DNA from 3 places in the Streptomyces sp. NPDC047886 genome. Region 1 is predicted to be linked to each of the others. Evidence: riboswitches for the same ligand, from Rfam matches in the RefSeq annotation. Region 1 holds a riboswitch; each other region holds the start of a gene.
The links. Region 1 has a riboswitch for cyclic di-AMP ahead of ACGF5U_RS23055 (transglycosylase family protein). Riboswitches for the same ligand answer to the same signal wherever they lie in the genome.
Positions count from the first base shown of each region.

Region 2: another riboswitch for cyclic di-AMP. It lies ahead of ACGF5U_RS15890 (transglycosylase SLT domain-containing protein); the one in region 1 lies ahead of ACGF5U_RS23055 (transglycosylase family protein).
Region 3: another riboswitch for cyclic di-AMP. It lies ahead of ACGF5U_RS21275 (peptidoglycan DD-metalloendopeptidase family protein); the one in region 1 lies ahead of ACGF5U_RS23055 (transglycosylase family protein).

Region 1 is NZ_JBIDCF010000007.1:38,322-48,064, forward strand. It holds gene ACGF5U_RS23035 (exopolyphosphatase) at 1-606, opposite strand, end outside; gene ACGF5U_RS23040 (DUF501 domain-containing protein) at 603-1,187, opposite strand; gene ACGF5U_RS23045 (septum formation initiator family protein) at 1,204-1,671, opposite strand; gene eno (phosphopyruvate hydratase) at 1,788-3,083, opposite strand; gene ACGF5U_RS23055 (transglycosylase family protein) at 3,468-4,154, opposite strand; cyclic di-AMP (ydaO/yuaA leader) riboswitch at 4,158-4,348, opposite strand; gene ACGF5U_RS23060 (transglycosylase family protein) at 4,630-5,643, opposite strand; gene ACGF5U_RS23065 (cytochrome P450) at 5,757-7,232, opposite strand; gene ACGF5U_RS23070 (nucleoside triphosphate pyrophosphohydrolase) at 7,229-8,281, opposite strand; gene ACGF5U_RS23075 (SurA N-terminal domain-containing protein) at 8,291-8,941, opposite strand; gene ACGF5U_RS23080 (GtrA family protein) at 9,024-9,440, opposite strand; gene ACGF5U_RS23085 (glycosyltransferase family 2 protein) at 9,437-9,743, opposite strand, start outside.
Region 2 is NZ_JBIDCF010000004.1:199,932-209,674, reverse strand. It holds gene ACGF5U_RS15910 (archease) at 1-118, shown strand, start outside; gene ACGF5U_RS15905 (RtcB family protein) at 200-1,612, opposite strand; gene ACGF5U_RS15900 (phosphoribosyltransferase) at 1,775-2,428, shown strand; gene ACGF5U_RS15895 (YbhB/YbcL family Raf kinase inhibitor-like protein) at 2,527-2,979, opposite strand; cyclic di-AMP (ydaO/yuaA leader) riboswitch at 3,380-3,567, shown strand; gene ACGF5U_RS15890 (transglycosylase SLT domain-containing protein) at 3,572-4,399, shown strand; gene ACGF5U_RS15885 (hypothetical protein) at 4,620-5,198, shown strand; gene ACGF5U_RS15880 (hypothetical protein) at 5,203-5,517, shown strand; gene ACGF5U_RS15875 (class I SAM-dependent methyltransferase) at 5,642-6,307, opposite strand; gene ACGF5U_RS15870 (NAD(P)/FAD-dependent oxidoreductase) at 6,353-7,453, opposite strand; gene ACGF5U_RS15865 (serine/threonine-protein kinase) at 7,515-9,320, opposite strand.
Region 3 is NZ_JBIDCF010000006.1:170,355-180,097, forward strand. It holds gene ACGF5U_RS21255 (aspartate aminotransferase family protein) at 1-384, shown strand, start outside; gene ACGF5U_RS21260 (helix-turn-helix domain-containing protein) at 464-1,081, shown strand; gene ACGF5U_RS21265 (DUF6126 family protein) at 1,142-1,294, shown strand; gene ACGF5U_RS21270 (tyrosine-protein phosphatase) at 1,371-2,186, opposite strand; cyclic di-AMP (ydaO/yuaA leader) riboswitch at 2,856-3,010, shown strand; gene ACGF5U_RS21275 (peptidoglycan DD-metalloendopeptidase family protein) at 3,015-3,995, shown strand; gene ACGF5U_RS21280 (SGNH/GDSL hydrolase family protein) at 4,190-4,984, shown strand; gene ACGF5U_RS21285 (MBL fold metallo-hydrolase) at 5,277-6,530, shown strand; gene ACGF5U_RS21290 (sensor histidine kinase) at 7,414-9,231, shown strand; gene ACGF5U_RS21295 (roadblock/LC7 domain-containing protein) at 9,238-9,675, shown strand; gene ACGF5U_RS21300 (DUF742 domain-containing protein) at 9,678-9,743, shown strand, end outside.

The DNA.
Region 1 (9,743 bases):
CTCCCGCAGCGGAACCGTCTCCTCCGCCAGGTCGAGCGCCGCCTCCACGTCCGCGCGGATCGCGGCGACCTCGGCGGCCGACGGAGGATCGCTCCGCACATGGCGCTCCGTCAGCCGTACACAGCCGATGTCCACCGACCGGGCGGCCTCGACGTGTTCGCGCCCCACCACGAACTCGGTGGAGCCACCGCCGATGTCCACGACGAGGTACTCGTCGCCGGAGCCGCGCAGCTCCTTCGTGGCGCCCGTGAAGGAGAACTCGGCCTCCTGGTCACCCGTGACGACCTCGGGCTCCACGCCCAGGATGTCCCGCACGCCCCGGACGAAGTCGTCCCGGTTCTCGGCGTCCCGGGACGCGGACGTGGCCACGAACCGGACCTTCCGCGCGCCGGACTCCTCGATGACGGCGGCGTACTCGCGGCAGGCCGCGAACGTCCGCTCCAGCGCCTCGGGCGCGAGACGGCCCGTGCGGTCGACGCCCTGACCGAGGCGGACGATCGTCATCCGCCGGTCGAGGTCCACGATCTCGCCCGTGTCGGGGTCGGCGTCGGCGACGAGGAGGCGGATGGAGTTCGTACCGCAGTCGATGGCGGCGACCCTGGTCACGCGGGCTCCTCCCCGTCCTTCGGCCCGTCCTTCTGCCCGTCCGTCTGCCCGTCCTTCTCGCCGGCCGCGTGGACCGTGACGCACGGGCCCTTCGCCCACCACTCGGGCAGCATCGCGATGGCCTCGTCGCCCAGCGGGTTCACACCGGGCCCGGCGGCGAGCGAGTGGCCCACCAGGACGTGCAGGCACTTCACCCGGTCGGGCATGCCGCCCGCGCTCGGGAAGCCCTCCAGGACCTCGATGGCGTCACGGCGCGCGATGTAGTCCTCGTGCGCGGCGCGGTACGCGGCGGCCAGCTCGGGATCGGTCCCCAGCCGCTCGCTCATCTCCCTCATCACGCCGTTGGCCTCCAGCGTGCCGATCGCGGAAGCGGCACGCGGACAGGTCAGGTAGTACGTGGTGGGGAAGGGTGTGCCGTCGGGGAGCCGCGGCGCGGTCTCCACCACGTCGGGGTTGCCGCACGGGCAGCGGTGCGCGATGGCGCGCAGACCGCGTGGCGGGCGGCCGAGCTGTTCCTTGAAGGCCGCGACATCGGCCTCCGTCGGCTCGGTACGGTCGGTCTGCGGAGGGGGCGTTTCCATGCCTGCCTGCTACTTACTAGTCGTCTTCGCGGTCGGCGCGGTCCACGCCGTCCCAGAGGTCGGAGTACCAGGGACGGTCGGCGCCGCCCTGGTCGGAGCGGTGCTCGCGCACCACTTCCGGGTCGTTCATGGTGAACCCGGTCTCACCGGGCATCACATAGTGCAGATGTTCACGGGCCAGCCGCCTGATGTAGGCGTCGTCCCTGAGCCGCGCCTTCTCGTCGCGCAGCTCCTCCACGCGGGCCCGCGCATCGGCGGCCAGCCGCCGCTGCTCCTCGATCTCGCCGCGCTGCGACACGTACTGCCGCATCGGGTAGGCGAGCGCCACGACGAGCGAGCACACCACCAGCGCCAGGAACGCCGCGCGGCCGGTGAGCCGGGAGCGGCGCGCCTGCCGGCGGCTCTGGGAGCGGTAGACCCGGGCGGCGGTCTGCTCGCCGAGCAGTCGCAGCCTCGTCGCGGTCGAGAACCGGTCCCGCGCCATGTCTTCCGCCTCCCCTGTCCGGTGTCCGTACACGTACGACGTCCCCGGACACGGTACGGGACCGTGGCCGGGGACGTACGGAGGTGCGGGCCTGCAGCTGCCGGCCCTCGCCGGGATCAGTGGTCGGCGGGGCGGAACCTCGGGAACGCGCTGCGGCCGGCGTAGACGGCGGCGTCGTCGAGGATCTCCTCGATGCGCAGCAGCTGGTTGTACTTGGCGACGCGCTCGGAGCGGGCCGGGGCGCCGGTCTTGATCTGGCCGCAGTTGGTGGCGACGGCCAGGTCGGCGATGGTGACGTCCTCGGTCTCGCCGGAGCGGTGCGACATCATGCACTTGAAGCCGTTGCGCTGGGCCAGCTCGACGGCGTCGAGGGTCTCGGTCAGCGAACCGATCTGGTTCACCTTGACGAGCAGCGCGTTGGCGGCGCCCTCCTCGATGCCACGGGCCAGGCGCTCCGGGTTGGTGACGAACAGGTCGTCGCCGACGAGCTGCACCTTGGTGCCGAGCTTCTCGGTGATGACCTTCCAGCCCTCCCAGTCGTCCTCGAAGAGCGGGTCCTCGATGGAGACGAGCGGGTAGGAGGCGACGAGCTCCTCGTAGTACTCGGTCATCTCGGCGGCCGAGCGCGACTTGCCCTCGAACTCGTACGAGCCGTCCTTGTAGAACTCGGAGGCGGCGACGTCGAGGGCGAGCGCGATGTCCTTGCCCGGGACGTATCCGGCCTGCTTGACGGCCTCGAGGATGAGGTCGAGCGCGGCGCGGTTGGAGTCCAGGTTCGGGGCGAAGCCGCCCTCGTCGCCGAGGCCGGTGGACAGGCCCTTGTCCTTCAGGACCTTCTTGAGGGTGTGGTAGACCTCGGTGCCCCAGCGCAGCGCCTCGGAGAAGGACTCCGCGCCGACGGGCGCGATCATGAACTCCTGGATGTCCACGTTGGAGTCGGCGTGCGAGCCGCCGTTCAGGATGTTCATCATCGGCACCGGCAGCAGGTGCGCGTTCGGGCCGCCCAGGTAGCGGAAGAGCGGCAGGTCGGAGGCCTCGGAGGCGGCGTGCGCCACGGCGAGGGACACACCGAGGATGGCGTTGGCGCCGAGCGAGGACTTGTCCGGCGTCGCGTCCAGGTCGAACATCGCCTGGTCGATCAGCCGCTGCTCGGTGGCGTCGTAGCCGACGAGCTCCGGGCCGATCTGCTCGATGACGGCGAGGACGGCCTTCTCGACACCCTTGCCGAGGTAGCGGTTCTGGTCACCGTCGCGGAGCTCGAGGGCCTCGAACGCACCGGTGGAGGCACCGGACGGAACGGCAGCACGGCCGGTGCTGCCGTCGTCGAGGCCGACCTCGACCTCGACCGTGGGATTGCCTCGGGAGTCCAGGATTTCCCGGGCTACGACGACGTCGATGGACGGCACGAGCATCTCCTTCTGGGATGTGACGCGTGGAGTGCAGGGTCACTTTGGCCTTGCGGCAAGAGCCTAACCGCCTCAGGGCCCGCCGCCCGCGACCGCCCGCCTCCTGGGACGAAAAAGGGCCCAACGGCCAGCGTTCCGGGGCAAACGCCCACAAGGTTACTGCCGGGTAGCCCCGGGAACGGGTCGCGGTGGCGCGGCGACCCGGGGGGCGGCACGGCGGCGACCCGGGGGCGGCACGGCGCAGGCCGGGGCGTGCGGCGGGGTGGCCGGCGGCGCCGAGGTGCCGGACGGCCGACGACCCCGGACCGGCGCGTACGGGGTCGGGGGTGTCCCCGCACCCGCCCCGGCCGAAAAGCCGGGGGGGTGCGCCGGGCCGGGGTCGGCCTCGGATCAGGCGAGGTGGAGCTGCTGGCCGGGGTAGATGAGGTCGGCGTCCTCGACGATGTCCTTGTTCAGCTCGAACAGCTTCTGCCAGCCGCCCTTGACGCCCTCGGCCTCGGCGATCGAGGAGAGCGTGTCGCCGGCGACGACCTTGTACTCGCCGTCGCCCTTCTTGACCGTCTTGCCGGCCGGGGTCTTGACGGTCTTCGCCTCGGTCGTGGCCTTGGCGGGGCGCTCCTGGGCACGCGAGGCGCGCTCCGTGGACTTCTGCTCGGTCTGCTGCTTCGGCTGGGCCGGCTGCGCGGCGGCGCCGCCGTCGTACGCGGCGTTCGACAGGCCGACACCGCAGGACGGCCAGGCGCCCTTGCCCTGGCCCGCGAGGACCTTCTCGGCGATGGCTATCTGCTGGGACTTGGAGGCCTTGTCGGCGGTGGACGCGTAGGCGGTACCGCCGTAGGCCGCCCAGGTGGAGGCCGAGAACTGGAGGCCGCCGTAGTAGCCGTTGCCGGTGTTGATGGACCAGTTGCCACCGGACTCGCACTGCGCGACGCGGTCCCACTCGGCGGCGGTCGCGGCCGACGCGGACGTGGCGCCCATCAGCGGGGCGGCGACGGCGACACCGGTGACACCGGCGAACGCGGCGAACCGGGTGACCTTGGACGGGCGACGGTGCTTGCCCTTGCCGGAAATCAGCATGACGAATCTCCTCACCGACGCCTTCGAGGTGAGCTGTCGGGTTCGGGCCTGTGAGTTGCCCGGCCGCGCGATGTCGCGCGACTACACCCCAAGCCGGTTCCCGCCGTCGGGTGGGAGCGGTGATCCGCTCCCCCAACGGCCGGACCCGGCGCTAACCTTGGGTCCCCCGCTCCTGCCTACGGCGCTCGTAGCGACGACTGTTTCCGTCGGCCGGCGGCAGGATTCGGCGTACCGGTCGGACGGAGCCCGCGGTGGCGAGCGGAACGACGGTAAGCACAGAGCCCCGGCAAGTTCAAAGGGGGACATCAGGGTCATTCCCGCCCTACTTGCCTTCACTTTGCGGGCGTTTACGCAGGTGAGAGGCGGAGCGAGCCGAGGTCACGGGAGAGACACGCCAGTTGGAGCAAAGAGACTCATATCTCACTCGGACACAAGCGGACATACGCCCCGAACGCGCCCCTGAACTCCCCGCGAACTACCCCCGCTCCCCCGTCAGATCGAGGCTCTGGCCAGGGAGGATCAGATCCGGGTCGGCACCGACCGTCGAGCGGTTGGCGTCATAGAGGGCCGCCCAGCCGCCGGGGACCTCGTGCGCGTCGGCGATGGCCCAGAGGTTGTCGCCGGCGCGGACGGTGTACGTGCCGGCGGGACCGAGGCCGCTGGCGTCACGTGCCGATCCGTCACCTCGTGAGGTGTGTCGCCCGGATTCACGCTCGATGGACGAATTGTCACCTTCGATCGTTTCGTCCGTCACCTGGGCGCCCGGGCCGGCCGACGCCTCCTCCTTGGCGGGCTCGCCGCGGTGCTTGCCGGTGCCGGTGGAGGTGCCGTCCTGCTCGGCGCCGGGGGTCGCCTCGGGGGACGCGGAGGTCTCGGGGTCGACGATGCCGGGGACCCCGGTGGCGGAGCCGTCGACCCCGGCGCCGGTTCCTGCCCCGCCGGACGTTCCCCCCGTACCGCCCGAACCACCTGTACCGGATGAACCGGACCCTTCGGGCTTTACGGTCGTGTCGGAGGCGCCGGGGTCCGGGGACCCGGTGGAGCCGCCGGTCTCGTCCGGCGCGCCCGACCCGCTCGCGCCGTCCGCGCCGGAGCCGCCGGTCGAGGACGGCAGGCCGTCCGTCAGCCCGGCGATCGGGGCGCACGTCTCCCACGCCTTCGCGCCCCGGTCGGCGTACACCTTCTCGGCGATGGTGATCTGCTGGGCCCGGCTGGCGAGGTCGGCGCGCTGGGCGTAGGACAGACCGCCGTACGCCTCCCAGGTCTCCTGGGAGACCTGGAGTCCGCCGTAGAAGCCGTTGCCGTGGTCCGCGCTCCACATGCCGCCGGACTCGCACTCGGCGACCCGGTCCCACGTGGCGCCCTCGACGGCGGACGCGGTGCCCGCGCCGAGCAGCGGAAGAGCGATGGCGGACCCGGTCACCCCTGCCGCGACGACGAGGGCGGGAGCCTGGCGGGGTCGACGGTGTCGTCCGTTCCCGGAGCGCATGCGGTGTGCCTTTCGCGTGACTGCTGAGGTGACGGTGAACGTAGCGGCATTCGAACGTCAGTCACAAGTCGATGCAGAGGAGATTACGCGAAGATCACAGTGTTGACGCTGCGTCACTTTTCGAGGGGTCTGAACTCCACCGGGAGCGTGCGCAGTCCACGCATGATGAGCCCGCCACGCCAGCGCAAATCACCCGGATCCACCGCAAGTCGCAGGTCCGGCAGGCGGGTCAGCAGCGTCGCCAGCGCGGTCTGCCCCTCCAGCCGCGCGAGCGGCGCACCCAGGCAGTAATGGATGCCGTGTCCGTACCCGAGGTGCTGGTTGTCACGCCGGGACAGATCGAGCGTGTCGGGGTCGGTGAACCGCTCCGGGTCACGGTCGGCGGCCGCGAGCACCACGAGCACCGGATCGCCCGCCGCGATCCGCTCGCCGCCGATGGTCAGCGGCTCGGTCGCGAACCGCCAGGTCGCCAGCTCGACGGGCCCGTCGAAACGCAGCAACTCCTCGACGGCGGTGGCCAGTAGGCCCGTCTCGCCACCCGCCAGCGACGCCTGGAGCCGCTGCCGCTGATCCGGGTGGCGCAGCAGTGCGTACGTGCCGTTGCCGATGAGGTTGACGGTGGTCTCGAAACCGGCGAAGAGCAGGATGAACGCCATCGCCGCGGCCTCGTTCTCGGTGAGGTGCTCGCCGTGGTCGCTGGCACGGATGAGACCCGAGATGAGGTCGTCGCCGGGGTCCTCGCGCTTGCGGTGGATCAGCTCCGCGAGATAGCCGCGCATCCTCTTCACGGACCGCGCCACGCCGCCGCGCGGGCCGCCGCCGTGCCGGATCATCATCCCGGCCCAGTCGCGGAAGTCGTCCTGGTCCTCGCGGGGGACGCCGAGCAGATCGCAAATGGCGTAAATCGGGAGCGGAAAGGCGAAATCGTGGATGAGGTCCGCGCTCCCCTTTGTTGCGAAGTTGTCGATGAGACGGTCCGTCAGCTCCTGGACGCGTGGTGCGAACTCCGCGACGCGGCGGGGCGTGAACGCCTTGGCGACCAGTCGGCGCAGCCGGGTGTGGTCCGGCGGGTCGATGTTGAGCAGATGGGTCATCAGCTCGGCCTTGCGCTCGCCGGGAATGCCCGTCTTGCCCTTGGCGTGCGCCGGCTCGTCGTGGTGGGCCGGGTTCTTGCTGAGCCGCTGGTCGGCGAGGGCCTGCCGGGCGTCCGCGTACCGGGTCACGAGCCAGGCCTCGACCCCGCTGGGCAGCCGGGTCCTGTGCACGGGCGCGTGCTCCCGCAGCCAGGCGTAGGCGGGGTACGGGTCGGTCGCGAACTCCCAGGTGAAGAGCTCGGGCGAGCCGGGCCGACCACCCGGTGCGGCGGCCGGGCCGACCGGGGCGGCGGCCGGGTCGTCCGGGGTGGCGGCCGGGTCGACTGGGGCTGCTGGGGCTGCCGGGTTGTTCGGGGTGGGCGGGTCGTTCGGAGCTACCGGGTCGTACGGGGCGGTGGCCGGGTCGCTCGGGGCGGTGGCCGGGTCGCTCGGGGCTACCGGGTCGTCCGGGGCTGCCGGGTTGTTCGGGGTGGGCGGGTCGTTCGGGGCGTTCACCCCTCGACGGTATCCGGCCCCTCGCCGCGTGCCTCCCGCGCACCGGGCGGCCACGCCGCCTGTCCGGGCTGCCCCTCCGCCGCGAGAATCGCCTCCCTGTACGCGCGCGCGGCCGCCCGCAGCGCGGCTTCCGGGTCGACGCCCGCCGCCTCGGCCCGTACCGCCATGGCGAGCAGCTCATAACCGATGCCCTCGCCCGGCGGCGGCGTCACGTCGAGGCCCGCGTTCCTGACCCGGCTCGCCAGCTTGGCAGCGAGGGCGAGTCCCGGCTGGCCGAGCGGAACGCCGTCGGTCACGGACGTGCGCCGCTTCTCGACGGCCTTCGTGCGCAGCCAGTGCTCCTTGACCTCCTCCGGGGTCTCGGCGGTCTCGCCGCCGAAGACGTGCGGATGGCGGTGGATGAGCTTCTCCACGAGCGTGCCCGCCACATCGTCGAGGGAGAACGGCTCCTCCTCCGCCTCCTGAGCGATACGGGCGTGGAAGACGACCTGGAGCAGGACGTCGCCGAGCTCTTCGCGGAGCTCGTCGCGGTCGCCGTCCTCGATCGCCTCGACCAGCTCGTACGCCTCCTCGATGGCGTACTTGGCCAGGCCCTTGTGGCTCTGCCGCGACGACCAGGGGCACTCGCGGCGGATCCGGTCCATGACCTCGACCAGGTCGAGCAGGCGTGCGCCCGGCAGGTCGTACGAGCCGGGCAGCAGCTCCAGGTCGGGCATGGCGACGCGGCCGGAGCCCGCCATCCGGGCGAGGCCGTCGGTCAGGGCGCTGTCCCCCTCGCCGGACGGCACGACCACGACGGTCCGGCCGCCGGCGCAGGCGTCGACCAGCTCGCCGGCGGTGGGCGCGGCGATCTCGACGGTGACGCCCGCCTCGCGCAGGTACGGCAGCTGCGGGTGACCCGCGTCGGCGCACAGCACCCGGTCGGCGGCGTGCAGCGTCCGCCACGCGGGCCAGGACAGCAGGCCCGGCGCGACCCGGTGGCTGGCGGTGAGCAGGACGATACGGCCGGGGGTCGGGGTGGCTGCGCTCGCGGCGTTCTCGGCGTTCACCCCACGAACCTACATCCCGGTCGGCGCGGCCTCCGCGTCCTGGGTGACCTGCCGGATCCAGGGGGCGCTGTACCGGCCGAGCTGGATCTTGGTGTCGTCCCAGGTGCCGTAGCGCGGGTTCACGTCGATGCGCAGCTTCTTCGACGCGGCCGTGAACAGTTCGGTCAGCTTGCGCTGGCCCTCCGGGCTGTTGGTGACGCCGAGCTTGTCGGCGACCTTGTTCATGAGGATGTTCCGGCGGACCACGGCGTCGATCTCGTCGGGGGCGACGCCCTGCTGCTGGAGCAGCATCGCGGCGAGCTGCTCGTCGCCGCCGCTCTGCTCGGCCGCGGTCTTCCGGGTCTGCTGGATCTCCTTGCGGGTGACGGTGACGCCCGCGTCCGAGGCGACGCGCTCCACGACCCGGTCGAAGATCATGCTGTTGAGCTTCTCGCGGTTGAGGTCGCCGGTCGCCTTGATCAGCTGCTCGGCCTGCGGGGACGCCTGCTGGGCGGCGCGTACGTCCTTGACCTGCGCCTGGAGTGCGCCCACCTCGATCCGGTCGCCGCCCACGACGGCCGCGGCACCCGGGTGGGCGTCGCTGCCGCAGGCGGTGAGCAGCGGGGCCGCGGCCATGAGCGCGGCGGACAAGGAGAGCGCGGTGCGACGGCGGCGGTGCAAGGGGGCCTCCCGGCGTGGGTCGTGCGTCAGTGGGAACGACCGTGCGGTGATCGATGGTAGGCAGTGGTCGTGGCCCAGGCCACTACTTCGGAGTTACTTCTGCCAACGAGTCACGGTCCCGGGGGGTCTCGGGGCGCAACATGATCGTCCGGGAGACGACGAACGTGATGGGGATGGCCGCCGCCGCGGCGATCAGCGGCGCGTACCGGCTGGAGAAGCCCGCGACGTCGACCAGGAGGTACACGCCGCTCGTGGTGATCACGAAGTTGGCGGCGTTGGTGAGCGGGAACAGCAGGAACTTCCGCCAGGTGGGGCGGGTCCGGTAGGTGAACCGGCTGTTCAGGAAGAAGGAGCCCACCATGGCGAGGAGGAAGGCGATGACGTGCGCGGCCACATACGGCAGGCCGACCGCCAGGAGGAGGAGGTAAAGGCCGTAGTACGTGGCGGTGTTCACCACGCCCACCAGCGCGAACCTGGCGATCTGGCCACGGACGGTCATCGTCGTACGAGCTCCCCTGGGGATGGTTCCTGCGGTTCCTGCGGCTCCTGCGGCGCCCGTGGTGCCCGTGGTGCCGTGGCGTTGGTCGCCTTGACCAGGAAGTGCGGGCGCCGCTTCACCTCGTAGTAGATGCGGCCCACGTACTCCCCGACCAGCCCCAGCATCACCATCTGCACTCCGGCGAGTGCCGTGACCGTCACGAGAAGAGTGACATATCCGGGGGTCTCGACGCCGTTCAGCAGGGCGTCGCCGACGATCCACGTCGCATAGAGCCCGGCGGCCGAGACCAGCAGCAGACCGAGG
Region 2 (9,743 bases), on a different contig from region 1:
GACCGACATGGCGAACGTGCAGATCACCGGCGCCGCGCCGAAGGCGGTCTCCTGGAACGAACTGCGTCTGGCACCCGGTCCGTACGGCTGGTCGTGCGCGGTGACCGTCGACGTATGACCGCGTGGGACCGAGCCGGTGCCCTGCCCCTGGCGGTCCAGCCCTTGGCGGTCCAGCCCCCGCGGTCCGGCTCTTGGCGGTCTAGCCCTTGACGACGCCGAGCGGGACCAGGCGGGCCACCTTCCGGCAGAGGCCGGCGCCCTCGCTCGCCTCCACCACCGCCGTGACGTCCTTGTACGCCTCCGGGGTCTCCTCCGCGAGGGCACGCCACGACAGCGGCCGCACGGCGATGCCCTCGCTCTCCAGCCGGTTCCTCAGGTCCCTGCCGTGGATCGTGCGGGCGGCCTGGTGCCGGCTCATGACCCGCCCGGCGCCGTGGCAGGTGGAGTGGAACGCGTCGCCGCCCGGCACGCCGGTCAGCACGTACGAGGCGGTCCCCATCGTGCCGGGGATGAGCACCGGCTGGCCGGCCCCGCGCAGGTCGGGCGGCAGATCCGGGTGGCCGGGCGGGAAGGCCCGGGTGGCGCCCTTGCGGTGCACACAGAGCCGGCGCCGTTCGCCGTCCACCGTGTGCGTCTCGGTCTTGGCCAGGTTGTGGGACACGTCGTAGACGAGGGTGAGCCGGGCGCTCGCCTCGCGGCCGAAGACGCGGCGGGCCGCCTCGGAGAGCAGCTGGCGGTTGGCGCGGCCGTAGTTGGCGGCGGCGGCCATCGCCCCGAGGTAGTCCCGGCCTTCCGGCGAGTCCACCGGGGTGCACGCCAGTTGCCGGTCGGGTACGTCGATCCCGTACCGCGCCATGGCCCGGTCCATCGCCCGCACGTGGTCCGAGCAGATCTGGTGCCCGAGCCCCCGCGACCCGCAGTGGATCATGACGCAGATCTGGTCCCCGGCGATGCCGAAAGCGGCGGCGACCGCTTCGTCGTAGACCTCGGCCACCCGCTGGACCTCCAGGAAGTGGTTGGCGGAGCCGAGACTGCCGACCTGGCCGAGCCCGCGCTCGCGCGCCCGCTCGCTGACCTGCTCCACGTCCGCGTCGGCCACGGCCCCGCCGTCCTCGCAGCGCGTGAGGTCGCGTTCCTCGCCGTGGCCCTGTTCGACGACGTAACGCGAGCCGCCGTTCAGGAGCCGTTCCAGCTGGCCGTGGCCGGTGAGCCGCCAGACCCCACCGGGGCCCGCCCCGCGCGGGACGGTCCGGTCCAGGCCGTCCATGATCTCCGGGAGCGCCCGCCGGACCGTGCTCGCGTCGCGGTCGGCGGCGAGCAGCCGTACGCCGCAGGAGATGTCGAACCCGACGCCGCCGGGCGAGACGACGCCGCCGGCGTCGATGTCGGTGGCGGCCACGCCGCCGATCGGGAAGCCGTAGCCCCAGTGGATGTCCGGCATGGCGTACGAGGCGCCGACGATGCCCGGCAGCGTCGCCACGTTGGCGACCTGCTCCAGCGACTGCCGGGCGTCCCGCAGCAGCTCGGGCGACGCGAACACCACACCCGGGACCCTCATCCCCGGGCGCGGGTCGATGCGGTACCGGTAGGGGCGCTCCTCGACGAGTTCCATGGCGGCCTCCCCTGGAGGGGGTACCCGTGACGGCCGGGCCCATGTCGCCGGGCGGTGTCGCCGGCGCTCGTACGCGACACGTATGCGACACGTATGCGACGGGACGCACGGGGTACCGGGGAACGGACCGACGGAACGGCACTGCGGGAAGGGAGCGGCACCGTGCGCTTCGACGATCGTCGGCACGCCGGCCGGGAACTCGCCGCCCGGCTCCTCGAATGGGTGGGGGATCACGACCTCACGGGCGTCGTCGTCCTCGCCCTGCCGCGCGGCGGGGTACCGGTCGCGGCGGAGGTCGCCGGCGCCCTGCATGTGCCCCTGGACGTCCTGGTGGTCCGCGAGATCGCCGTGCCCGGCTCCCCGGACGTGGGGATCGGAGCGATCGTCGGCGAGGAGCCGCCGCTCTTCGACCCGGTGGCGATGCAGGCCCTCCACGTGAGCGAGGACAAGCTCGGCGCGGACGTCGCCAGGGAGCGGGTGGAGCTGCACCGGCGTGAGGCCCTGTACCGGGAGGGGCGCCCGGCGCCGACGGTACGCGGCCGCAGTGTCGTCCTCGTCGGCGACGGACTGGCGACAGGCATCACGGCACGTGCCGCGCTGCGCCATCTGCGCCGCCGGGAACCGGCCCGGCTGATCCTCGCGGTCCCGGTGTGCGCCCCGACCACCGCGGCGGCGCTGCGGGACGAGGCGGACGACGTCATCTGCCTCCGGGAACCCTCCGACTTCACGGCCGTGCAGGAGTGGTACGCCGACTTCGGGCAGGTCTCGGACGGCGACGTGATCGCGGACCTGCGCCGGCCGGCGGCCGGCGTCTGACCGGCGGGCCGTCCGGCGATCGAGCGGTCGAGGTGCCGTCCGGCGGTCGAGCGGTCGAAGTCAGGGGGCGGTCGGTCAGCACCGGTGGACGCGGCCGGTCAGCGCCCGTAGACGCCGACCAGGTCGCCGCTGGCGAGCAGGTGCTCGTCCACTGCTCGATGGACCTCGTCGGCGCTCGGGGCGTCCGACAGCACGCACGGCTCCGAGAGCGCGTAGACACGGAAGAAGTAGCGGTGGGCCTCGTCGCCGGGAGGCGGGTGCGGCCCGCCCCAGCCGGGCCGGCCGAAGCCGTTGACCAGCTCTGTCCCGCCGGGTGGCGACTGGCCCGCCGCCACCTCCCCGTCGTGCGGCTCGATGCCCACCACCGCCCAGTGGACGAACGTGCCCGACGGCGCGTCGGGGTCCTCGCACAGCAGCACCAGTTCGGTGGCGTCGTCCGGCACGCCGGACCAGGACAGCGGCGGTGAGGCGTTGTCCCCCTCCCACGCGTGCCGGCGCGCGATGGGGGCGTGGTCGTTGAACGCGGCACTTCTGAGTTCGATTCCAGCCATGCGGGCCGCAGTACCCCTGCCTCCGCCGGCCATGCTCCGGTGGCACCGCCGTACGGGCACGGCACCGAACGCCACACATGTCCGAATAGGGCAATTAGTCAGCCTTTTCGCACGAGTGGCCATCAGAGTCCCTTTCCGCTGGAATTAAGGGAATTCAGCACAGCGTCGGGCGATTTGCCACAGCAATCCAGGCGGGTGTGCATTCCGTGAGATGAATCACCCCGGCATCGGCCGCGCATGCGCGCCGATGCCGTCCTTTCCCGTGCGCCGCAAACACAGTTGAGTCATCCGGCGGCGACGAACCGTCCCCGCCTTGCAAGATCCATCGATCCATGGGATTGCAGGGGGGAATTCAAGCCTTGTTCTGCCCGGCTTCTCTCGTTTACGGTCACCGTCACATCCGGATGGACCGCCGAATCCTGCCGCCTTCCGGATTCCCCACCCACTCACGTACGGCAGGAGCGGGGGAACCAGGTAGGCCGCCGGTCCGGATTTCCGGAACGGCTCGGGGTGAAGTCGCGTCCCTTCGCGGCCGGACATCTCCAGTCCGAACCCGACAGCTCACCTCGCAGGCGACGGAGAGGAATGCGCCATGCCCGCACAGGGTAAGCACCGCCGCCCGAAGAGCAGCCGTATGACCCGTGGTCTCGCCGTCGCGAGCACCGGAGGCGCGGCGCTCGCCCTGCCGCTGACCGCGGCGATCCCCGCCCAGGCAGCCGCCCCGACCGCGGCTCCGGCCGGCGTGGTCGCGGCCCCGGCCGCCGCACCGGCCGCCGCACCGGCCGTGTCCGCCGCCGTCCGGGCCGCCACCGTCACCTACACCGTGGTCGCGGGGGACTCCCTTTCCCGTATCGCCCGCGAGCATTCCGTGAGCGGGGGCTGGAAGAAGCTGTACCAGGACAACAAGAAGGCCATCGGTGGCAATCCGTCACTGATCCGTCCCGGACTGGAACTCACGATCAAGGCGAAGCCGAAGGCGAAAGCGAAGGCGAAGAGCACCGCCAAGGCCACGTCGGCGGACACCGCGAAGCGTTCTGAGCCGGCGAGGGCGGACCGCTCGCAGCAGCGGACCGCTGTGGCGCCCAAGGTCGCCTCGTTCCCGAACAACCTCGACGGCTGGATCCTGGAATCGCTGAGCATCATGGAGCAGCGCGGTATTCCGGGTTCGTACGAGGGCATTTACCGGAACATCATGCGGGAGTCCTCCGGCAACCCGCTCGCCATCAACAACTGGGACTCCAACGCCGCGGCCGGAACGCCGTCCAAGGGTCTCCTCCAGGTCATCGACCCCACGTTCCGTGCCTACCACGTGCCCGGCACGTCGATGGACCCCTACGACCCCGTCGCGAACATCACCGCCGCGTGCAACTACGCCGCCGCCCGCTACGGCTCGATCGACAACGTCAACGGCCCGTACTGACAGAGCCTCGACACCCGGTCCCGGCCCCCACGTCAGCCCGGCCCCCACGTCAGCCCGGCGCTGCTGTGGGGGCCGGGCCCGTCCATGTGGCCGATCGCTCCAGGGCCGGGGCGCGCATGGCAGGAAGGGTGGGGAACTCGTCATTGCGGACGCCGGGCACCGTTCGAAGAATCGAGGGCGTACCGCTCATCAGCCCCCGCTCGGAGCCGGAGCCCCCCTCGTGACCAAGTTCCTGCTGTCCGTCCATGTCCTCGCGGCGATCCTCGTGGTCGGCCCGATCTCCGTGGCCGCCTCCCTGTTCCCCCGCTACGCCGGGCGGTTGCCACCCCGGGGAGGAGGCGGGTCGCCGGACGGCCGGGCCCATGGCGTCGCGGCGTTCCTGCACCGGATCTGCCGCGGCTACGCCGTCGCCGGGGTCGTGGTGCCGGTCTTCGGCATCGCCACCGGAGCGCGGCTCGGAGTGCTCACCGACGCCTGGCTCCTCGCCTCGGTCGTGCTGACGGCCGGCGCCGCCGCCCTCCTGGTGCTGGCGATCCTGCCGGACCAGCGGCGCATGCTCGGCGGGACGGCGGAGGAGACGGCGGAGACGGTCGGGGCCGGGGCGGAGACCCGGGCCGGATCCCGAGCCGGGGCGGAGGCCGGGACCCGGGCCGGGGCCGGGGCGGACGTCGGGGCCGGGGCCGACGGGCGGCATCCTCTGGCTGCCAGGCTGACGGGTCTCACGGGCGTCTTCAACCTGCTGTGGGCCGTGGTCGTCGTGCTGATGATCGTCCGCCCCGGTTCCACCACGGGAGCGTAGGCCCGTGCGTACGTTGCGCCTGGCGGCCGCCGTCGAAGCCGCCTCCCTCGCCGCCCTGTCAGTCAATCTGCTCACCGTGCACATGGAAGAGGTCACCGCGCTGGGCGGCCCCATGCACGGCACGGCGTACCTCGTCGTGATCGCCACCACGTGGTCCATGACCGGCTCCGGCTCGGCGAGGACCCGGTGGTACGCCGCCGTCCCGGGCGTGGGCGGTCTGCTGGTCCTGCGCCGACTGACCGGCCTCGCGCGGCACGGCTCCGTCCGTACACCCGTGCCGGACACCGGCACGGCCACCTCACCGGAACGGGAGACCTGAATGAACCGCCGTGACGTGCTCCGTACGTCCACCGCGATCGGCGCCGCCGGGCTCGGTACCGGCGCGGCGACCGGCGTGGAGACCATGCTCGAGTACGAGGCGCGCGGCACGGTGTGGACCGGGATCAGGGTTCGGAAGGGCCCAGGCGGCGGACGGTCACGACGGTGTCGGTGACCATGGCGGTCCGCCCGTCGGGGCCGGTGGCCTCGCGCCGGTGGCGGTCGAGGCGTTCGGGCCGCCACCGGTCCGGATCCAGGGCGAGCTCCCCGAAGAGGTCCTCCGGGGCGGGGAAGTGGGCGTCGGGGGCGGGGTTCCAGGCCCAGGGGCGCGTCGATCCGTGGTCGACGAGCAGCAGCAGCCCGCCGGGGTTCAGCGCCCGCGCGGCCTTCCGGAGCACCTGCGCGCGGGGCAGCGCGAACGGCGTCTGGAGGTAGTGGGCGCTGATGAGGTCGTACGTACCGGAGGGGAAGGTGCCGGCCAGGTCGTGCCGCCCGGTGGCGAGGCGGTCGGCGGCCCCGGCGGCGGACGCACGGGCGGCGGCCCTCCGCAGGGCGTTCGCCGAGATGTCGACGGCAGTGACCCGCCAGCCCCTCGTGGCCAGCCAGACGGCGTCCGCGCCGTCCCCGCATCCCAGGTCCAGCGCGCTGCCCGGCGTCAGGCCCCTCGCGGTCTCGACCAGCACGGGGTGCGGGTGGCGCGTGCCGGCGGGTTCCCGCCCGCTGTAGTGGTTCTCCCAGAAGCACTCGGCTTCGCCGACGGTCCGTCGAGTTGCTCGTCCTCTTCGGGCCACAGGGCGAGCGCGCCCATCTGCGCGCCCGCACCACCTGACTTCCGGTCAGTGCCGGTCGGCGGCGGCCGGGCCGGGAGGCGACATGCTCGCCAGGCCGTGGCGCCGCTCCGCCGCCGTACGCTCGCCGACTTCGGCCTCCATGGCGGGAGTGAACACCCCTGCGGGCCGGGCCTGCCTGCGGCGGGCCAGCGCCGCCTCGGTGTCGGCGGCCACGAGGTCGGCGTTGACGGCCGCGCCGGCCTGTACCCCGGCGGCGGCCGCGACCGGGACACCGGCCATCGGGTCGGTGACATTGCCGGCGACCCACACGCCCGGCACGGCGGTGAGCCCGCCGGGGCCCGACGCCACGTGGTGCCCCACGCCCATGGGGTGCTCCTCGGCTGCCAGGCCGAGCCCCGTGAGCACACCGTCCCGGGCCTCCAGCCGGGGCGCCACCGCCAGGGCCCGCAGCGGAACGCGCCGCCCCGAGGCCAGACGTACCCCGGTCAGCCGGTCGTCCTCGGCATCGACGGCCACGACCTCCCCGTCCACCACGGCGATCCCGCGCGCGGCCAGCTGCTCCCACTCCTCGTCGGCGAGGTCGTCGGCCGTGTGCGTGAACACCGTCACCTCGGACGTCAACTGCCGGAAGAGCAATGCCTGGTGGACCGTCAACGGGCCGGTGGCCAGGATACCGACCGGCTCGTCCCGCACCTCCCACCCGTGGCAGTACGGGCAGTGGAGGACGTCCTTGCCCCACCGCTCGCGCAGCCCGGCGATGTCGGGCAGGCGGTCGGTGAGCCCGGTGGTCACCAGCAGCCGCCGTGCGGCGTAGCGTCGCCCGCTCGCGGTGTCCACCAGGAACGATCCGCTGTCCCCGCGCGCGGTCACGGCCCGGTCCGTGACCACCCGGCCGCCGTACCTCACGACCTCCGCCCGGCCCTCCCGGAGCAGCTCGCCCGGCGGGATGCCGTCCCTGGACAGGAAGCCGTGCACCCCGGCGGCGGGCGCGTTACGGGGCTCACCGGAGTCCACGACGAGCACCGAGCGCCGCGAGCGCGCCAGTGTCACCGCCGCCGACAGACCGGCGGCCCCGCCGCCCACCACCAGGACGTCGACGCTCTCGTGGATGTCAGGATTCTGGGGGTTCCGCGTTGTCTCGACCATGCGGCCAGCGTCCCGCCCCCTCCCGGGCGGGGGCAAAGATTCTTGCCGATATGGCAAGACGTCAGGATGCCGGGTACGTCGCCACGACCTCGCCGCTGCTGTCCGCCGCGATGTACCCGCCGGCGTGGTACTCGTTGCTGAGGTAGAAGCGCAGGGTGGGCCGGTCGGAGTTGAACGTCCAGCGGTCGAGGATGAGGTAGCGCATGTTCGGGCGCTCCACCTTGAGTTCGCGTTCGCCGCGCTTCATCAGGGCGGGCAGGCCGTCCCAGGCCATCGTGGTGGCGTCGAACGGCTGCTCGTCGGCGTCGCCGGGGTCGATGGTGCCGCCGGGTCCGGCCCGGCGGGCCACACCGTTCCGGTACTCGTACCGGTCGTAGGTCTTCGCCCCCGGCTTGGTCGGGATCTCGGCCATGGCGTATTCCTCGTAGATCGTCACCCCCTTCACCTGGGAGTTGCCGCTCGCCTCGCGGAACGCCCCGATGACGGCGCGGACGTTCGCCGTGGTGAGCAGGGTGCCCCGGGGCGCGGCCGTGCCGGTGTCCGCGCCCGCCCCCGTGGAGCCGTCGTCGGCCGCCGGAGTGGCGCCGCCGCTCGGCGCGGGGGTCCCCGTGGCGGTCGCCGACGGCCGGGCGTCCTTCGCCCCGTCGGCGGAGCGCTCGTCCGACAGCCGGTTCAGGATGCCGACGCCCCCGACGACACCGGCGGCCACCGTCGCGGCGACCGCGAGGGCGATCGTGACGGCACGGCGGCGCGGCCGGCGGCCGGGCGGCGACGGCGGACCGAAGACGCCGTTGCCCACGGCGGCGGGCACCGTACCGGCGGACGGCGTACCGGCGGACGGCGTCCAGGCGGCGTGCGCGGGTGGCCCGTACGCGGGATGGGTGCCGTACGGGGCGTGGACCGGCCTCGGGCCGTGGGCCCGCCTCGGGTCGTGGTCGGCCACCGGGGCGGGAGCCGGGCCGGCTGCGGCGGCGGGGGCCGGGGCGGTGTCCGGACCCGCGCCATCGGCGGCCGGAAGCGAGCCGGGCGCCGCGGCGTCGCTCAGCAGCCGCTCCAGGGCGGCTCCGTCGGGGCGCAGCGCGGGATCGCGCACCAGCAGCCGGGTGAGGACGGGCGCGAGGGCACCGGACCTGACCGGTGCCGGGATCGGGTCGTCCAGGACGGCGACCACGGTGGCGAGGCTGGTGGCGCGGCGCAGCGGGTGGTGGCCCTCGGCCGCCACGTACAGCAGCATGCCGAGCGACCACAGGTCGGAGGCCGGGTTGCCCTCTTCGCCGCGCACCCGCTCGGGCGCGATGAACTCCGGTGAGCCGATCAGGTCGCCCGTCGAGGTGAGCCGGGACGTCGCCTCGCGCAGCACGGCGATGCCGAAGTCGGTGAGGACGGCGCTGCCGTCGGGCCGCAGCAGCACGTTCGCGGGCTTCACGTCACGGTGCTGGATGCCGGCGGAGTGCGCGGCGCGCAGGGCCGACAGGACCTGGAGGCCGAGCCGGATCACCTCGGGCACGGGCATCGGCCCGCGCGCGAGCCGGTCGTACACCGAGCAGCCCTCGACCAGCTCCATCACGATCCAGGGGTGCGAGCCGTCGGCGGGCTCGACGATGTGATGGATCGTCACGACATGGGGGTTGGACAGCCGGGCCAGGGCCCTGGCCTCGCGGACCGCCCGTTCGCGCAGCTGCGCGGTGAGCCCAGGGGTGGCCTCCTCGGCGGCGGGGTCGGGCGGGCGGACCTCTTTGAGGGCGACCTCGCGGTCCAGCGCGATGTCACGGGCCCGCCAGACCGTGCCCATGCCGCCGCTGCCCAGCCGGGAGATCAGTTCGAAACGCCCGTCGACCAGCGGTCTCCCGGCCTCACTCATGCTCATGGCCGGTCATAGTATGAGGCGCCCACGACACCCGCTCGCCCAGGCGGCGTACGGGCCGCGCGCTCGCGCTCCGTTCCGCGTTCCACGTCCCCGGACCGGGACCCGGACCCGGCTTCGGCTCCGGACCGGCGCGAAAACCCGGTGCCCCGGCCCCGTTCCGCTCACTAAGCTCGCCGTGCGCGCCGCCGGACGACCTCGCGGCGCGCGTGACGTGTGCCGATGGACGAGTGAGGGGGAGCCGACCGTGCGATACCGCACCGCTGTCGCCGTCCCCCGGTCACGGTACGACGTGATCCCGGTGTCCTCGTAGCCCCGGTGCCGTGCTGCGCGGCCGGCACCGGCCGCCCCTGACGAAACCCCGCTCCCCTTCCGTACCGCCCCGTTCTTCCGACGGGGGCTCCGGGGAGCCCGTACGCCTGCGCG
Region 3 (9,743 bases), on a different contig from region 1:
CTGAAGTCACGGCTGGCTGCGCTCGTGGACCGCTACGAGCTGCTGCACGACGTGCGCGGGCGCGGCCTGATGATCGGCATCGAGTTCGGCCGGCCGTCGTCGCTGGGGCTGCGTGGCCGCTGGACCATGCTCCAGGCCGCCCGTAAGGGACTCTTCGCGCAGATGGTGGTCGTGCCGCTGCTGCAACGGCACCGCATCCTCACCCAGGTCTCCGGCGACCACCTCGAAGTGATCAAGCTCATCCCGCCGCTCACCATCGGGGAGCGCGAGGTGAACCGGTTCGTGGCCGCGTTCACCGAGGTGATGGACGACGCCCACAGCGGTGGCGGGCTGATCTGGGAGTTCGGCAAGAACCTCGTCAAGCAGGCGGTCGCCAACCGCTGAGGCCGGCGGGCAGAGCGCCGGTTTTTGCCTGTGGGGCAAGAAAATTGCCCCACAGGAGAATTCCTGGCCCAATGGACGCATGAGCACTCCCCAGGGCGAGGGGGCCGAGGCGCTGCCCGAGGTCGCACCGCGGCTGCGCGGCCTGCGCCGCCGCCGAGGCCTCACGCTGGAGGCGGCCGCGCAGCGCGCCGGACTGTCCCCGGCGCATCTGTCCCGGCTGGAGACCGGCCGTCGCCAGCCTTCCCTGCCGATGCTGCTCGGCCTCGCTCGTGTCTACGGTACGACGGTCTCCGAGCTGCTGGGCGAGGCCGCCCCCGAACGTGATCCGATCGTTCGCGCGGGGCGCGCCGAGCCGGTCGTCGCGGACGGCTGGACGTACCACCAGGCGGGCGGGGCCGGCCGCGCCATGCAGGCGCTCCGCGTCCAGCTGCCCGCCCCGCCCGCCGACGGCCGGGACGACACCGTCCGCGTCCACCCGGGGGAGGAGTGGCTGTACGTCCTGCACGGCAGGGTGCGGCTGGCGCTGGGGGACGCCGTGCATGTGCTCGACCCGGGCGACAGCGCCCAGTTCGACTCGCTGACCCCGCACCGCATCAGGGCCGCCGGACGGGGCGGCGCCGAGCTGCTGTTCGTCCACACCCTGCTGCGGAGCGCGGCAGCCGACCTGTGCCTCGGCGGCGGTACCCACCGGCGCTGATCCGCTCCCCCTTCCCCGCCCCCCGGTCAGCGGGAGGGCGACCTGCCCGAGAGGTGCGTCATGTCCGAGAACCCGGCTGCCCTGCCGCCCACCCACGAGGAGCGGAGATTCCCCCGTGGGCTGATCATCCGGCTCTTCGCCTATCTGGTGGCGGGCCACCTCTTCGCGGCCTTCCTCTACCTGCTGTTCCTGCTCGGCGGCCAGAACCGGTGAGGCGGCGCCCCGCAGCCGGGCGAGGCGGCTCGCTCCGGGCGGGTGCGCGAGGCGCGCCCGGCAGGCGCCGGGGCGATCAGTCGCCGTCGAGGAGACGGTCGCGCAGCCGCTCCCGGGTGGCCGGCGTCAGGCGCAGGCCGTCGGTGAGGTAGCGCTCGGTCGTGCCCCAGGTCTCCTCGATCGCGGTGAAGGCCGTGGCGAGGTACTCGGCCCGTGCGTCGAACAGGGGGCTCAGCAGCTCCATCACCTCGGGGGACATGCCGCCGGGGGCGTTGGCGCCGCGCCGCACCTTGTACCGGCGGTGCGGGTCGTTGGACTTGAGGTAGTCCTCCTCGATGGCGTCGCGCTCCACGCCCACCGCGAGCAGGGCCACCGCTATGGACAGGCCGGCCCGGTCCTTGCCGGCGGCGCAGTGCATCAGCGCGGGGACGCTGTCCTCCGCGAGCGCGTGGAGCACCTGGCTGTGCTCGGCGGTACGGGTGGTGATGATGGCGCGGTACGCGTCGGTCATTCTCGCCGCCGCCTTGCCGTCGGCCAGCAGATCGCGCAGCTGGTGGATGTCCCCGTCGCGCACCATCGTCCAGAACTCGGCGCCGTCGGCCGGGTCGGTGAGCGGGATGTTCACGTTCCGTACGCCGGGCAGCTCGACGTCCGGACCCTCCAGCTTCTGGTCGGCGGCGTTGCGGAAGTCGAAGACGGTGTGGAGCCCCAGCGAGGACAGGAACACGGTGTCGCCGTCGGTGGCGTGCGCGAGGTGCCCGCTGCGGTAGAGCCGGCCATGGCGCACCCGGCGCCCGTCCATGGTCGGCAGCCCTCCCACATCGCGGAAGTTCCGCACCCCGCTCAGCTCGGGCTCGGTCGACGACGGGACGTGCGGGAGCTGCTGCGTCACGGGGGCTCCTCCGTGTCTGCCGTCGGCGACGGCCGCCGACGATGTCGCGGATCTGACGATACGACATCGGTTCCTGGGGCAATCATCTCCGTGCGGCTCGTACATCCGTGGCCCGGGTGATGGCGGTGTATCGCCGCTGACGAGTTCGACATCCGTCATGTAGGCAATTGTCCCATGTTGCACCGGTTCGGGCGGGCGCGACGACCGCAGCGGGCGCCGCACCGGCCCCCGAGTCGACAGCGACGCCCGATGCGGCGGTCTGTCCTTATTCACCATGATTTGCCCATGGGGTCGTACGGCGATCGGGAGGCGGCCGTGGTCCGACTCCGAGCCGTTGATTCCACTTGCTCGCGTTCATGTGATCTCGTCGCCTCATGGGCCTTCTGTCCGAATTGGCGTATAAGGCATAACGTGCCCCGGTAGCAAGGGAGATGGGTCCGACCACGTGAGCAGCGTCATAAACGTGACGGTCCGTGGTGGGCCGCCCCGCCGAAATCCCATGCCCACGGCGGGAATTCATGATCCGTAATCGACGGAGGGTGACCGGAATTCCGAGCCGAATTCATCGACGGGAAAGGGCGGCTGAAACCATCCGCTTGTTCCCGTCGTCCTGACTCGTTTACGGTCACGGTCAATCCGGACGGAACGCCGAATCCTGCCGCCGCCCGGAATTCGCACCCACCCACGTGTGGCAGGAGCGGGGGACCCAGGTAGTACGCCGGACGGGAATTCCCGGACGGCTCGGGGTGAAGTCGCGCCACCGCGCGACCGGGCATCTCCAGCCCGAACCCGACAGCTCACCTCGCAGGCGCCGGAGAGGAATTCGCCATGCCCGCGAAGGGTAAGCACCGCCGTCCCAAGTCCAGCTCCCTCACCCGCGGTTTCGTCGCCGCCGGCACGGGCGGCGCCGCCATCGCGCTGCCGCTCCTCGGTGCGACCGGCGCCCACGCCGCCCCGCAGAGCGCCCCGACCGCCGCGCAGACGGTCGCCTCCGTCACCGTCGCCCCCGCCGCCGCCCCGGCCGCGCTGGATGCCGCGAAGCCCGCGCCCCGGACGTACACCGTGGTCGCCGGCGACTACCTCGCCAAGATCGCCCACAAGAAGAACGTCAAGGGCGGCTGGCAGAAGCTGTACCAGGACAACCGCGAGGCCATCGGCGAGGACCCGTCGCTGATCCACCCGGGGCTCAAGCTCACCCTCGGCGCGAAGAACACCGCCAAGGCGACCCCGCAGAAGGCCGCCAAGGCCAAGGCCGCCGAGAAGAAGGCCGCCAAGCCGAAGGCCGAGAAGAAGGCCGCCGACACCCGGAAGGCCGACACCCGCTCCTCGCGGTCCGCCGCCAAGTCCCCGGCCCCCGCGCCGGCTCAGGACTCCGGCTCCACCCAGGCCGCCCAGAGCACCGCCTCCGGCTGGACCTCCCCGGTCTCCGCCGGCGTCACCACCCCGTACCGTGCCTCCGGTTCCATGTGGTCCTCCGGTTACCACACCGGCGTGGACTTCGCGGCCTCCGCCGGCTCCACCGTCAAGGCCGTCGGCGCCGGAACCGTCGTCTCGGCCGGCTGGAGCGGCGCGTACGGCAACGAGGTCGTCATCCAGCACGCCGACGGCGCCTACTCGCAGTACGCCCACCTCTCCTCGCTGTCCGTCTCTGCCGGTCAGAGCGTGAGCGGCGGCCAGCAGATCGGCCTGTCCGGCTCGACCGGCAACTCCACCGGCCCGCACCTGCACTTCGAGATCCGCACCAGCCCGAGCTACGGCTCGGACATCGACCCGCTGGCGTACCTCCGCCAGCACGGCGTGGCCATCTGACGCACCCCCGGACGCGCTTCCGGCGCGCACTCCTGAACACGGTTCTGCCCGGCACCACCTGCGAGGTGCCGGGCAGAACCGCGTCACGGCCCCCTTCCCGCCTGGCCGGATCCCGACCGGTGGTAAAGATCACCTCCCGTCAACCCCTCCTTACGGTCGCGTAGGTCACATCCACCGGGGAAAGATGTGCTCCCGTGGCAGACGATTCGACATTGAGAGACAGTGACGCATTCGGGTCGTACGTGGCGATCGGCGACAGCTTCACCGAAGGCGTGGGCGACCCCGGCCCCGACGGGCGGTTCGTCGGCTGGGCGGACCGCCTCGCGGTCCTGCTCGCCGACCGCATCCCGGAGCCCGAGTCGTTCCGGTACGCCAACCTCGCCGTACGGGGAAGGCTCCTCGACCAGATCGTCGAGGAGCAGGTGCCGCGCGCCAAGGAGCTCGCCCCCGAACTCGTGACCTTCTGCGCGGGCGGCAACGACATCATCCGGCCCGGCAGCGACCCCGACGACGTCGCCGAACGCTTCGAACGGGCCGTCGCCGAACTCGCCGCCGTCGTCGGCACGGTCGTCGTGACCACCGGCTTCGACACGCGCGGCGTACCCGTCCTGCGGCATCTGCGCGGCAAGATCGCCACCTACAACGGCCACGTACGGGCGGTCGCCGACCGCTACGGCTGCCCGGTGCTCGACCTGTGGTCGCTCAGGTCCGTCCAGGACAGGCGTGCCTGGGACGGCGACCGGCTGCACCTGTCGGCCGAGGGCCACACCCGGGTCGCCCTCCGCGCGGGCCAGGTCCTCGGCCTGGAGGTCCCCGCCGACCCCGACCAGCCGTGGCCGCCGCTCCCGCCGCGCGGCCCGCTGGAGGAGCGCCGCGACGACATCAACTGGGCCCGCGAGTACCTGGTCCCGTGGATCGGCCGCCGCCTGCGCGGCGAGTCGTCCGGCGACCACGTGTCGGCCAAGCGCCCGGACCTGATGCCGTTGTAGAGGACGGCGCCGGCGCGGGCCGCCCGCCCGGGACGTCCCGCGCCGGCGTTCCGCGCTCCAGCGCGGCCGGTCGCCCCGGGCCGCCGCTGCCGCGTACGGCCCAGACCGCGCCTCCCGCTTCCGCCTCCGGGCCCGCCTTCCGCCTCCGCCCGCTTCCGCCTCCGCCCCCGGGCCGTGTCCGCCACCGCCTCTGCCGGGCCGCGTCCGCCCGCGGCCGGCCCCGCGAAAGATCCCCGGCCGCGTTGTCGCACCCCCTGCCCATAATGGAAGGACTCGAGCCCCTGGAGGTGCTGTGACCGGCGCTGACGCTGTGCGCCCGGTGCGCAACCGGCTGCGTTCCCGCCTGCGCTCCCTGCGGCCCGCCGCCTTCGGCGCGGACGCCACGGGAGAGCGCCTGGAGCGGATCCTCCGTTCGCCGAACTTCGCGGACGGCGTGTTCCGGAACCCGGACGGCCCCCGGCGCGGACAGAAGGGCTCGGCGGTCGACTTCGCGAAGATCTACTTCGACAGGGAGTCACGCCGTCGGCGCGCCCCCGCCGACGCGATACCCCTGCACTCCACGACCGCCGCCGACCTGGCCGGGCCACCGTCCTCGGGGCTGCGCCTCACCTGGATGGGGCATTCCAGCGTCCTCGCCGAGATCGACGGGCGCCGGATCCTGTTCGACCCGGTGTGGGGCGAGCGCTGCTCGCCCTTCTCGTTCGCCGGGCCCCGGCGGCTGCACCCCGTCCCGCTGCCGCTGGCGGCACTGGGCCCGGTGGACGCCGTCGTCATCTCGCACGATCACTACGACCACCTGGACCTGCCCACGATCCGCGCGCTCGCGACGACCGACACCCTCTTCGCCGTGCCGCTCGGAGCCGGCGCCCATCTGGAGCGGTGGGGCGTGGCCCCGTCCCGGCTGCGCGAACTGGACTGGAACGAGTCGACGGACGTGGGCGACCTGCGGCTCACCGCGACCCCCGCCCGTCACTTCTGCGGCCGGGGCCTGCGCAACCAGCAGCACACCCTGTGGGCGTCCTGGGTCGTCACGGGGCCCGAGCACCGGATCTACCACAGCGGCGACACCGGTTACTTCCCCGGATTCCAGGACATCGGCGCCGCCCACGGGCCGTTCGACGCCACGATGATCCAGATCGGGGCGTACAGCGACTTCTGGCCCGAGAACCACCTGGACCGCACGCCGCTGCCCGGGGCCTGGCCCGATATCCACATGTCGCCGGCTGAGGGAGTGCGGGCCCATCTCGACCTGCAGGGAGGCCGGCCGGGCGGGGTGCTGCTCCCGATTCACTGGGCCACCTTCAACCTGGCTCTCCACGCCTGGGCGGAGCCCGGGGAGTGGACGAAGGACGCGGCCGAGGAGGCCGGCCAGACGGCGGCGTTCCCCCGTCCCGGCGAGCCGTTCGAGCCTGCGGGGAAGCTGCCCGCGGATCCGTGGTGGCGTGAGGTGTCCCAGCACATCGCCCACCCGTGGCGCGGGCCCCGGCCGACGCAGGCCCCCGCCGAGGGGCCCCGGCGCGATCTCGACCTCGCGGGTGATCGGTGACGGCCCGTGAGGGCGCCGTCGGAGGGATCGCGTGCCCGCCGGCTCGACTTCCGAGCGAAGAGCACGACCGCCGCGCGGTGGCCGGGTAGCCGTCCCGGTCGGCCATGCCGGTCGGCTCGGCGCCCCCTGCCCCGTCCCGCGGCGTCCCGTCCTGGCCCGGGGCGGGACGCGTCCCGAGCGGCCGCGAGTCGAGCCGGGTGGGCGGCGACTGCGGGTGGCGGCCGGCGTACGTCGCCGGACGCGAGGCGGGGCGTGGCGCCGGAAGCGGGCTGATACGCGGCCGCACCGTGTACGGAACCCGTGCGACGGCACGACCGTCCGCGGCCCGCGCCCGCGCCCGCGCCCCCAGACTGCGGACCCCGGACTGCGGACCCCGGACTGCGGACCCCGGATTGTGGACCCCCGGATTGTGGACCCCCGGATTGTGGACCCCCGGATTGTGGACCCCGGTTGCGGACCCGGGACTCCGGACTCCCGGCCCCGGACCCGGTGCGCGGGTAGAGACGCGGGCGCACGGTTACGGGCACGCGCCCGCGCGCTCGGCGCGCGTGAAGGTGCGCCTTCGTGCGCCCCGCGCTGCCGCACGCCCTGTGGGCCGGACACGCCCCACGTCCCGGCGGGGGCGGCGGCGGGGTCGCCCTCGCCGCTTCGGCCCGTGCAGCCCGTATGTCATTTCGGGCTTGCGTGCGAGACCTCATACCAGAGCGGGACGCTCGACGGGCAACTTCGGCAACAGCCCCTCACCCGGGAACGGTGGGCGACTACCGTGTGTTGCCGGTGATCAACGGTGGGTGCATCGAACACATGACGCGCCCACCGGTACAACGAGCTGAACACCGTATGAAACGCCGTATCCCGGGGCCCCACGTACCCAAGGACGCTGATGTCTCAACTTCGCGCACCCGCCGCGCGGTCCGACCGCCGTGAGGGCGGGCGGCACGGCCGGTCAGGCGCCCGTTCCCTGTCGAACGACGGGAGGTCGCGCGCCGCGGCACCGTCCCAGGAGACCCGCATACGCTCCCAGCTCCTGCGCGCCTCCGTCCCGCCGACCGTCGTCGCCGTGCTGGGCGGCGCCGGCGCCGTCCTCTTCACGATCCGCTCCACCGGCGCCCGGCCGTCCCCCGCGCTGTGGGCCGCGCTGCTCGGCTCGGCGGCGCTCTCGGTGGCAGCCGTCGCCGCCGCCGTGCTCGGCGCGGACCGCGCGGCCAGGGCCGTACTCGACCGGTGCGGCGCCCTGCGCCGCGACAGCGTCCGCGCCCAGAGCGAACTCCGTGCCGTGGTCGAGCGGCTCCGCGGGGGAGAGCGCCCGGTCGCGCGCGGGGCGCCACCGCCACCTCCGCCCGGCGCCGACGAGTTCGAACTGCTGGCCGATGAACTGCTGCGGTCCCGGGACGCGGCCGTCGCGGCCGTCGTCCAGGCGTCCCAGCTGTCCAGCAGCGTCGGCAACGAGCAGAAGGTCGAGGTCTTCGTCAACCTCGCCCGCCGCCTCCAGTCGCTGGTGCACCGCGAGATCCAGCTCCTGGACGAGCTCGAGAACGAGGTCGAGGACCCGGAGCTGCTCAAGGGCCTGTTCCATGTCGACCACCTCGCCACCCGCATCCGCCGCCATGCCGAGAACCTCGCCGTCCTCGGCGGCGCCATCTCCCGCCGGCAGTGGTCCCACCCGGTCTCCATGACGGAGGTGCTGCGCTCGTCCATCGCCGAGGTCGAGCAGTACCCCCGGGTGAAGCTGGTGCCGCCCATCGACGGCACCCTGCGCGGCCACGCCGTCGCCGACGTCATCCACCTCCTCGCCGAACTCGTCGAGAACGCCACCCTGTTCTCCGCACCGCACACCACGGTCCTGCTGCGCGCCCAGCACGTCACGGCGGGCCTCGCCGTCGAGGTGGAGGACCGCGGCCTGGGCATGCCGGTCAGCGAGCAGACCAAGATGAACGCCCTGCTCTCCGACCCCGACCAGGTGAATGTGGCGCACCTGCTCCAGGACGGCCGGATCGGCCTGTACGTGGTCGCCGCACTGGCCCGCAGGCACGGCATCGCCGTACGGCTGCAGTCCAACATCTACGGCGGGGTCCAGGCCGTCCTCGTCGTGCCGCAGAGCCTGCTCGGCTCCGACTCGACCGGCTCCGGGCTCGGCGGGCAGCCGGCGAGCGTGGGCGCGGGGACGGGACGGGGGACGGGGACGGCCACCGTCGGTGTCCCGCCCGCGACGCCGAGCCCGGCGCCCGCCGGGGTCGTCCCGCCCCAGCCCGTACGCCGGCGCCCCCTCCACGCGGCGAGCGGTCCGCCCGCCATACCGGCCCGGCCGCCGCACGCTCCCGGCACCCACGCCCGGGGCGCCGTCACGTCGGGCACCGGCACGGCCTCCTTCGCCAGTGGTGAGGCCCTGAGCGACGGGGCCCCGAGCGAGGGGGCCTTGAACGACGGCGCCCTGAGCGACGGGCTCCCCGGTGAGGGGCTGCCGGGCGAGGGGCTTTCAGGTGAGGGGAACCGCCCCCGGCTGCCCAAGCGCCGCGCGCAGGAGCACCTCGTTCCGCAGCTGCGCGACGAACCCGTGCGCCGCAGGCGCGAGGAGCACGTCCTGCACGATCCCGGACTGATGGCGGCCTTCCAGCGGGGGATCGGACTGGCCGAGTCCATGCCGCCCCTCGCACCCCAGCCCCATGAACCGCAGCGTCAAGACGAAGCCAACAAGGAGTAGATGCACATGACGAGCGATGCGCCGACCGGCCATTCCTCGGATCTCGACTGGCTGCTGACCGGCCTGGTCCAGCGGGTCCCGTACACCCGCAGCGCGGTTCTGCTCTCGTCGGACGGACTGGTGAAATCGGTGCACGGCCTCGACGCCGACAGCGCCGACCACATGGCGGCCCTGGCCTCCGGGCTGTACTCGCTCGGTCGCAGCGCCGGTGCCCGGTTCGGCGACGGCGGCGAAGTGCGCCAGGTCGTCGTCGAGCTGGACTCCACCCTGCTGTTCGTCTCCACCGCCGGGTCGGGCACCTGCCTCGCCGTGATCGCGGGCCGGGAGACCGACGCCGCGGTCCTGGGATACGAGATGGCGATGCTGGTCAAGAGCGTGCGGCCGTACCTGGTGACGCCGGCCAGACGAGCCGCGGCCGTCGCCCCGGGCGCCCTGGGGTGCTGACCGTGCCGTCCCGACAGGACGGACCCTGGCTGGACGACGCGGCCGGCCGTCTCATCCGTCCCTACACG